3 regions of the Pseudoalteromonas sp. R86517 genome follow, and region 1 is predicted to be linked to each of the others. Evidence: predicted binding sites of a transcription regulator. Region 1 holds the regulator's gene; each other region holds the start of a gene.

The links. The regulator sigma-54, encoded in region 1, starts transcription at its own class of promoters, with help from an activator protein. The targets are predictions, from matches to a motif close to GTTGGCACGNNNNTNGNNT.
Region 2: a site for sigma-54 is predicted at 1,930-1,948, ahead of SJY38_RS14745 (EF-hand domain-containing protein). Genes of this name have one in related genera too.
Region 3: a site for sigma-54 is predicted at 2,021-2,039, ahead of SJY38_RS07965 (PA2169 family four-helix-bundle protein). Genes of this name have one in related genera too.

Annotation. Positions count from the first base shown of each region.
Region 1 covers NZ_JAXHCB010000001.1:278,932-282,212, reverse strand. Annotated here, with positions in the region: gene lptB (LPS export ABC transporter ATP-binding protein) at 1-526, shown strand, start outside; gene SJY38_RS01260 (RNA polymerase factor sigma-54) at 596-2,095, shown strand; gene hpf (ribosome hibernation promoting factor) at 2,123-2,410, shown strand; gene SJY38_RS01250 (PTS sugar transporter subunit IIA) at 2,415-2,867, shown strand; gene rapZ (RNase adapter RapZ) at 2,887-3,281, shown strand, end outside.
Region 2 covers NZ_JAXHCB010000001.1:3,247,003-3,250,283, forward strand. Annotated here, with positions in the region: gene trkA (Trk system potassium transporter TrkA) at 1-817, shown strand, start outside; gene SJY38_RS14735 (EF-hand domain-containing protein) at 903-1,118, opposite strand; gene SJY38_RS14740 (calmodulin-like protein) at 1,297-1,509, opposite strand; gene SJY38_RS14745 (EF-hand domain-containing protein) at 1,639-1,851, opposite strand; gene SJY38_RS14750 (flagellar brake protein) at 2,315-2,977, opposite strand; gene SJY38_RS14755 (TrkH family potassium uptake protein) at 3,007-3,281, opposite strand, start outside.
Region 3 covers NZ_JAXHCB010000001.1:1,779,092-1,782,372, reverse strand. Annotated here, with positions in the region: gene SJY38_RS07970 (TonB-dependent receptor plug domain-containing protein) at 1-1,206, shown strand, start outside; gene SJY38_RS07965 (PA2169 family four-helix-bundle protein) at 1,536-1,979, opposite strand; gene SJY38_RS07960 (LysR family transcriptional regulator) at 2,154-3,092, opposite strand; gene aceK (bifunctional isocitrate dehydrogenase kinase/phosphatase) at 3,110-3,281, opposite strand, start outside.

The DNA.
Region 1 (3,281 bases):
TACGTTATTACCTATGCACAGCCGCGCCCGCTTAGGCATTGGCTATTTGCCGCAAGAGTCATCAATATTTAGAAAGCTGACAGTTTATCAAAACTTAATGGCTATTTTAGAAACGCGTAAAGAGCTCAATAAAGCCGCACGAGAAGAAACGCTTAACAACTTACTTGATGAATTTAGTATTCAGCATATTCGCGATAGCCAAGGTATGGCGCTTTCTGGTGGTGAACGCCGCCGTGTAGAAATTGCCAGAGCACTGGCAGCAAACCCTAAATTTATTTTATTGGATGAGCCTTTTGCTGGTGTTGATCCGATTTCAGTGTTAGATATAAAGAAAATAATAGAGCATCTTAAAAACCGTGGCATTGGCGTATTAATTACCGATCACAATGTAAGAGAAACCCTTGATGTTTGTGAAAAAGCCTACATTGTTTCTCATGGGGAGCTAATTGCATCTGGCACCCCAGAACACGTATTAAATGACAAAACTGTACGCGATGTTTATTTAGGCGAGCAATTTAGGCTGTAACATTTAAGCCACACCTACAAGCATCTGCTAATATTAATTATAACAACATAAAAGGATTGTTAGAGATACATGAGGCAATCATTACAGCTGCGCATGGGCCAGCAACTTACAATGACTCCACAATTGCAACAAGCGATTCGCTTGCTGCAGCTCAGTACATTGGATCTCCAGCAAGAAATACAAGAAGCACTTGATAGCAACCCGCTATTAGAAGTAGAAGAGCAAGATTACACGGAAGAGTCGGCTGGAAAAAATGAACAAAAAGCAGATACGGATGATGTAACCGTAAGCGCATCGGCTGACGATACAACCAGCGAGTACGAGCAAGACAGTGGCGAAGCTTTAAATAAAGACACCGTTAGCGATGATATGGCAATGGATGTAACTTGGGATGAGTACATGAGCGCAGCCCCTGCTGCATCCTCAGGCCCAATGCCAGAAGATGAGTCTATTTATCAAGGTGCCTCTACTGAAACGCTACATGAGTATTTAATGTGGCAGCTTCAGCTTACTCCTTTTAGCCCAACTGACGAAGCCATTGCTATTGCCATTGTAGAAGCTGTAGATGACTCGGGTATTTTAACGCTAAGTTGCGAAGAAATTTTAGAAAGCTTTAACCAAGAAAACGATGACGAAGTTGAAGTTGAACTTGATGAAATAGAAGCCGTTTTAAAACGTATTCAGCTATTTGACCCTGTAGGTATAGCCGCGCGCAGTTTACAAGAGTGCTTGTGCATTCAGCTAAACCAGTTTGATAAAGACACCCCTTTTATAGAACAAACAAAAATGATCTTAACCGATCACATTGATCTATTAGCGGCACGCGACTATCGTACATTAATGAAAAAGACTAAGCTTAAAGAAGACGAGCTTAAAGAGGTCATGACCCTAATACATACCCTCAACCCAAAACCTGCAGATACAATAGTAAGGGAAGAGTCGGAGTATGTAATACCGGATGTGTCGGTTAAAAAAATAAAAGGCCGCTGGGTGGTAGAGCTAAACCCAGATAGCATGCCAAAAATACGCGTAAATAGTCAGTACGCGGCTATGTCACGTACCGTAAAATCAAGTGGTGATAGCCAGTTTATTCGTTCTCACTTACAAGAAGCTAAATGGTTTATAAAAAGCCTTGAAAGCAGAAACGACACGCTGCTTAAGGTAACAAACTGTATTGTAAAACAGCAACAGGCATTTTTTGAACATGGCCCAGAAGCCATGAAGCCAATGGTTTTAAACGATGTTGCTGAGATGGTAGAAATGCATGAATCGACAATTTCGCGTGTTACAACACAAAAATATATGCATACGCCACGTGGTATTTTTGAGCTTAAGTATTTTTTCTCAAGCCACGTAAGCACAGAAAACGGCGGAGAGTGTTCATCAACCGCAATACGTGCCCTAATTAAAAAGCTAATTGCCGCGGAAAACTCAGCTAAACCATTGAGTGATAGTAAAATTGCGGATATATTGGCAGAGCAAGGAATTAAAGTAGCTAGACGCACAATAGCAAAATACCGTGAATCGCTAGCTATTCCACCGTCAAATCAGAGAAAGAGTTTGATATAAGACGTAAAAAACAAAGAGGAAATGCTTATGCAACTAAACCTAACTGGTCGTCACGTAGAAGTAACTGATTCACTTAGAGACTATGTAAATAATAAATTTGCAAAGCTAGAAAGGCACTCAGATCATATTAGCAATGTGCATGTCATTCTCGATGTAGAAAAACTCAACCAAAAAGCAGAAGCGACTATTCATGTAAGTGGCGCAGATTTATTTGCCTCAACAGAGCACCAAGATATGTATGCCGCTATAGACTCGTTGATTGACAAGCTCGATCGTCAAGTCATAAAACATAAAGAGAAGCTTGCTAGACACTAATATTATGAAATTAAGTACATTAGTATGCCAGGACTGCAGCAAAGCTGCGGTCCTTTTTAGTAGTAAAAAAAGAATTTTAGAGTTTATCAGTGAGCTTGCTCATGAAAAGCTCCCCTACTTACCACAACAAGATATTCTTAATGCGCTGGCAAGCAGAGAAAAGCTAGGCAGTACTGGTATTGGCCGGGGTATCGCCATTCCTCATGGCAGAATGGGTGGCGTAGAAGAGCCGCTGGCTTTAGTACTTGTTAGCGACACGCCTGTTAACTTTGATGCTATTGATAACTGCCCTGTTGATATTTTTGTTGCACTCATCGTACCAGATGGCGATAACCAACAGCACCTAAAGACTCTGGCAACCATAGCTGATAAACTGAGCAACAAAGAATTTTGTAAACAGCTGCGTAGTGCTAAAACCGATGCAGAGCTTTATCAAGTAATTGTTGATCAATCGTAGTAAATACTAAGGGCTATAAATGGAGTTAATTATCATAAGCGGCCGTTCTGGTTCAGGTAAGTCGGTTGCTTTACGCGTGGTTGAAGATTTAGGCTATTATTGCGTAGATAATATTCCGGTCAACTTACTGCCCTCTTTAGTGCGAAGTGTTTCAGATAACTATGACAAAATAGCCGTTAGTATAGATGTTCGTAATATCCCCAAAGAACAAGACGAATTTAACGATATTCTCGAGTACCTTCCTGACTTTGCTAAACCCACACTGTTTTATTTAGATAGTGATGATCAAACACTGATCAAACGTTTTTCAGAAACACGCAGATTACACCCTTTATCCATCGATTCGCTGCCGCTTGATTTAGCAATAAAAAAAGAAAAAGAACTGCTTGATGTACTCGTAACGCGCGCTGACTT
Region 2 (3,281 bases), 3.0 Mb from region 1:
AATTTATCGCCAAGGTAAAGCTATAAAGCCGCTGGGCACAACGGTAATAGAAGCGGACGATGAAGTATTTTTCATTGCTGCCACTAAGCATATTCGTGCGGTTATGAACGAGCTACAAAAACTTGAGCGTTCTTACAAAAAAATTATGATAGCCGGTGGCGGTAACATTGGTGCAGGCCTTGCTCGCTCACTGGAAAAAAACCACAGCGTTAAGTTATTAGAGCGCAGTAAAGAGCGTGCTGAGCAACTCTCTGAAATGCTAGATAACACCGTCGTGTTTTGTGGAGACGCCTCAGACCAAGAACTACTATCTGAAGAGCACATAGAGCAAGTTGATGTGTTTATTGCCGTAACCAACGACGATGAAGCAAATATAATGTCGGCCATGCTTGCAAAACGCATGGGCGCACAAAAAACCATGGTGCTTATTCAGCGTGGTGCGTATGTAGATTTAGTGCAAGGGGGTGAAATAGATATTGCTATATCACCACAACAAGCAACTATTTCGGCGCTACTTACACACGTACGCCGTGGCGATATTGTTAATGTGTACTCGTTACGTAAAGGCGCGGCAGAGGCCATTGAAGCCGTTGCCCATGGCGATGAAAACACATCAAAAGTAGTTGGCCGTGCGATTGCCGATATCAAGCTACCTGCAGGTACAACGATTGGTGCTATTGTACGTAATGACGACGTACTGATTGCCCACGACGACACGGTTATTATGTCTGGTGATCACGTTATTATGTTTTTAATCGATAAAAAGCATATCAACGTAGTAGAAAAGCTATTCCAAGTTAGCGCTATATTTTTATAGTTAAACACAAAAAAGCCGCTGACTAAGGCGGCTTTAGTGGAGTATGTTTTTTTAATGCTAGGCAACCCTGCTTAGCAGCTTCTAATTACTGTACTTTTGAAAACTCTTGCTCAGAAATTTCACCATTACCATCAGTATCTAGCTGGTCAAAAATTTTCACTAGCTGTGAATTTACCTGCGCTTCTTGCTTTGAAATTGCACCATCACCATCGGCATCAAACGAGGCAAAGTCGACTGCAGCATACGCCGCTGATGAAGAAGCTAATACGATAACGGCAAGTGCTGTATTTAATGTTTTCATAGTTGTGTCCTAATTAAGAGGAAATCCTTTTCTAAGATCCATGGGTTTAAAAATTAACTAAAAAGTGCTTTTGCCAATGTGCATTATTAAGTTTTAATGCACATTGGATTAGAGCAAATGACTCTTTGCTAAGTGAACATGCGCTGTCCTGCGCTCAATTGGCAAAGATCATCACACCCTAGTATTTAGAGAACTCTTGCTTTGAAAGCTCACCATTTCCATCGGTATCAAGCTCAACAAACTCAGCCATTAAATCCGCATCAACCGATGCTTCAGCTTGGCTAATGGCGCCATTGCCATCTACATCTAGCGTGTCAAAATCAGTCCCTGCAAAGGCAGCAGAAGAAGAGGCAATAGCCATAAATGCGAGTGCTTTATTTAAATGCTTCATAATTTAATCCTTCAATATAAACAAATTAGTTAAGTTCACTACGTGGTGTACGCAATCCTTGTAATCCTTTTTCGTAAGCTCCCTTGCCTACTTAGGTTGTCATTGGCAACTCAGGATTGTTACCACACTTTAAGCTTCTGAAAATTCTTCTTTTGATAGCTCACCATCTTGGTCAGTATCTAATTCTGAGAACATGCTCATCAGTTTTGCATCAATTGATGCCTCTGATTTGCTAATCGTGCCGCTGCCATCTACATCTAACGTATCAAAATCGGTTGCTGCAAATGCCGCTGATGATGAAGCAAGGGCGATAAGTGCTAAAGTTTTATTAATGCTTTTCATAATATAATTCCTTCAAGTATATGTGTGCGATTAAGTGTTTTACTTTAAATCACGTTATTGTTCAGTACAGCCAGACTATTACAACTTGAATGCCAAGTTTTAAAAGCTGATTAATTTCAATCAGTTAAAAGAGTGCTTGGCTATTTTTGATAAATTTGCGGGGGTTTTGTGTTGCAAACTAGCAACAATGGGTAAAGCTAAGTTTTTAAAAGCAATAAAAACAGCTAGTTACATAAAAGAAAAAAGCTACAATTTTCGGCGTAAATTGTAAGGATGAAGATTTATCGAAAAAAGAGACTAAATTTTAGCCGTGAGGGGAGCTAACGTATTAAAATAACTCACTCGTAAAACTAATCTATACAGCTGATTTTTATAGAAAATAAAAATTATTTTGTGAAGTTTTAAAAAATATGACTGCCACTCAAGTAAAAAGTGGCCATTTGTTGCTATTAAGCGAAAGTGCTTATTCTAATGGCAGCTCAAGCATTGCGGGATCGATAAAATGCTCTTTCATAAATGCCTTCATTTCATCTTCACTGGCTAGAAGTTTAATACCACAATTAACTCCCGCGGCGTGCTCTTTTACGCTGCATATTTCGCCAGTAAATGCTTTATTGTTGGTATCAACCGTCACCTTGCATTGCATATCTTTAATATTTTCATCGTTTTGATCGCCGCGTACATCAAACATCACCCCGGTAAGCGAGATGTCTTTAATCACCCCTTCAAGTACTCTATCGTCACTGAGAGTTAATTTGGCAGGTAATAAGGTAGGTATGCGTGTTTGCGCGCGCAGTGCAAATAACTGCACTTGCGTAGGGTAATTAATAAAAATGAGCCTAGCAGGGTGTGAGGCAACCGACATAAGCTGCTGCCTAAATGCTATTACTTGTCCGCCACTGCCTTCTATAACCGCTCTTACCACCACCATTACACCGTCACGTAGGTAATCACTTGCAGCAGGTAAACGCTTTGAACTTGGGTAATTTAAAATAATAAATTTATTTTCTAGCAAGCCAATAAACTCTGTTTTTACGCGTTTACTACTGGTAGGCGTAACAATTTCCAAGTCGACCAATCGTCCTGTTGTTAACTGGTGTAATTTATCTAAATTAGAATGTGGCATGCCTGTTCCTAAGCATCATTTGTATATTATTACCCACGCCAAAAGGTCGGCGTAAATAGCACGAGTAAGGTGAATATTTCTAAGCGACCAAATACCATGGCAATGGTTAATAGCCATTTGGCACCATCGCTCACCGCCCCATAATGCGAGGCAACATCACCTAAGCCTGGGCCTAAATTATTTAAACACGCCGCCGTAGCAGAGAACGCGGTAATGTTGTCCATGCCAGTTCCCATTAGCGCCAACATTATAATAATAAACACCAATGCGTACGCTGAGAAAAACCCCCAAACCGCTTCAACTA
Region 3 (3,281 bases), 1.5 Mb from region 1:
GGGGTAAGTATTTATAGTGGTTTAAGTGGCGGTGTAGGCTCTGAAGATGCCTCTGGCGGCACGCAAGGTTTTGGTGGTTCTTCGCCGGCATCATCGGTTGATGAGTCACGCGATGTAATTTCGTTTTACCTTGATGCAGAAACCTACCTAATTGAAGATGTCATTTTATCAGGCGCACTGCGTTACGATAATTACAAAGGCTTTGGCGACACAGTAAACTTTAAGCTTGCAGGTAACTGGGCAATTACTGATGATGTGTCACTGCGTGGTGCATTAAGCTCAGGCTTTAGAGCGCCATCAATGCAGCAATTGTATTTTAACAATATCAGCACACAATTTGTTGTGGCTGAAGACGGCTCATTAGTTGCTGAAGAAGTAGGTACATTCAGAAACGATTCAACCCTTGCACAAAGTTTAGGTATTCCAAAACTTAAAGAAGAAAAATCGCAAAACCGTAGTTTAGGTATTGTCTACAACGTTACGGATAACATTAATGTTACTGTGGATTACTACTCAATTGATATTGACGACCGCATAGTAATTAGTAATCGTTTAGGCAAAGGGCTTTCTTCAAGCCTAGATGCTGCATTAATCAGCTCAGGTGCAGGTGCAGGGCAGTTTTTCTTAAATGGTGCAGATACCGAAACTTCGGGTATTGATTTTGTAGCTACTTGGAATACCGAGGGATTAGGTGGCACGCTTGATTTTACTTTAGCAGCTAACTTTACTGAAACTGAGGTGGTATCGTTATTTACGCCATCGGGCTCAGGGCTTGAAACCGTACCAGTTGAAGATGTTTTCTCTGATCAAGAAATTTCAATTATTGAAGAGTGGCAACCAGAAGATCGCATTAATTTAAGTGCGCTTTACCAGCGTGGTGATTGGACTGTAAACCTTTCACTTAACCGCTTTGGTGAATACACAGTAGAAGATGGCGGGCGCCAAACCTACGGTGCAGAAATTTTAACTGACGTTAAAGTTAATTACTTCGTGACTGAAGATTTATCTGTAAATATTGGTGCAAATAACTTATTTGACGTGTACCCAGATAAAAACACCATTGGTAACTCACGCTCGGGCACAATTGTAGATTCAAATGGCAATACGATTGTAAGCAGCGATGGGGTATTTGAATACTCTCGCCGTTCAGCGCCATTTGGCTTTAATGGTGCTTATTACTATGTAGGCGCAGAATACCGTTTTTAATAAATAACTCTCCCTTATGTTATTTAAGTTCAAAGGGCCGTAAGGCCTTTTTTTTGTATTTAGGCTTTTTAGTATTTATTTCTCAACCGCGATTTTATTGTGTTGCGCCTTACCTCAGCGTTAAATTATACCAATTCGCTTAATTAAACATTATTACGGATTGGTTTAACCCCTGTATGGCTTGGATAATACTAAATGTGGCATTTTGGACTTGGCTATACATAGCAGGGTTTAAACTGGGTGTTGCAATTATTGGCTTATAGCCTTAAACCTTGTAATAATAAAAAACCCAGCGGCTAGGCTGGGTTTTAAATATATGCAATTGAAAATTAATGCTTTTGCATACGGCTCATTTCGGTGTGGCAGCTTTGCATCGTTAGCAAGGTTTTCGCTAAGGCTGCTTCACAGTCGGCTGGCTGTGGTTTATCCATCGCTGCTTTAATTTCTTCAAGTGTTTTATCTTCTACCTCTTCAAGCTCTTTAACGTATGTTTTATCGTTATGAGAACTAAACGAAGTGAGTAGGGCTGTGTAAGCTCTGCGTGCTTCTACAGCAAAAGAAGAGCCGTCTTCACGCTCACCTTTTTCGTTAACTGCATAAGGTTGTAAGCGCTCAACACTTACTTTTCGTGCGTCAATCATGCGTTGAAATAATGCGCCAATGGCTGGGTCTTCAACTTTCTCTTGCGCTTTTTGATAAAAATCAATGCCACTGTTCATTACTTGGATGATGTCAGTAATATGAGTTGCTTCTGTTCCTTGATGGGTATTCATAATGACCTCTCTTTACATGAATTTAAGTTTCATAGTAACTAAAGCAAAGGCCATTCCAATTTCATTTTAATTTTTTAAGTTATTGTAATTATTAATTAATTATTTATTTGGCAAGCTGCAAGGCTATTTAAAATAAAATAGCCTCGCAAATTTTACATGGCTTTTGTAATAAGGTTATTTAAGCTCATCCGCCACTTCGGCTACTTTTTGGCGTAACCAAATATGACTTGCATCACGATGCAGTAAAGGGCTCCAAATCATATCTAGTTCAAAAGGCGGTATAGGAAATGGAGGCTCTAAAATTTTAAGGCCTGCATCATCTAAGTAAATATTGGCAGCCTTTGAAGGTAAGGTCGCCACTAAATTTTGCTCTTTTGCTAAATGAATGGCTACGTGGTAATTACGGGTAAACGTGGCAATATTTCGGTGTTTACCAAAATGGGCAAGTGCTTCATCTACCCAACCTAGCTTTTGTACATCTTTAGGGTCCATACCTACGCCAACCCCAAAGCCGGTTTTACTTACCCATATATGGCGGGCTTTTAAATAGCTGTCTAGGCTAAAGTTTTCGATAATTGGGTTGTCGGCTTTTACTAAGCAGCAAAAGCTGTCTTTCCATATGCGTTTATGATGAAAAGATTGCGGAAGGTTTTCAAAGCGGTTAATTGCCATATCCACTTTACCATTTTCAACATCATGAAACGTTACATCACTAGGCGTAAGTATATCTAAGGTTGTATCGGGCGCTTCTTCATGAAGTTTACTTAAAAGCTTTGGCGCTAATGTACTGGCTGCATAGTCACTGGCCATTATTCTAAATACACGTTTACTTTGGCTGGCTTCAAATTCGCGATTTGGTGCCAGGGTTTCTTCTAGGGTCATTAATATACCGCGTATAACCGGTTGCAGCTCTATAGCACGCTCTGTGGGGACCATACCTTCACTGGTACGTACCAAAATTGGATCGTTAAACAAGTTTCTTAAACGCTTAAGGCCGTTACTCATAGCTGGTTGAGTAATACTTAACTGGTTAGCGGCGCGGGTTACGTTACACTCACGTAATAGGGTGTCGAGGTAAACCAGCAAATTTAAATCTATTTTACTTATGTTCATTGTGTGTCCTTTAACGCTTACCAGTGATGAATAAAGCGCTGTGCTGTCGGGTATGGGTATATGTGACTAACATGACCCTTTTTTATATTTTGCTGAGCTTGCTTCCAAAAACTAACATCAACAAGCTCGGGGTGTGTACTGAGCAAAAACTGTTTGTACTTTGGGTTTGGCATAACAAAGGTACAAAGT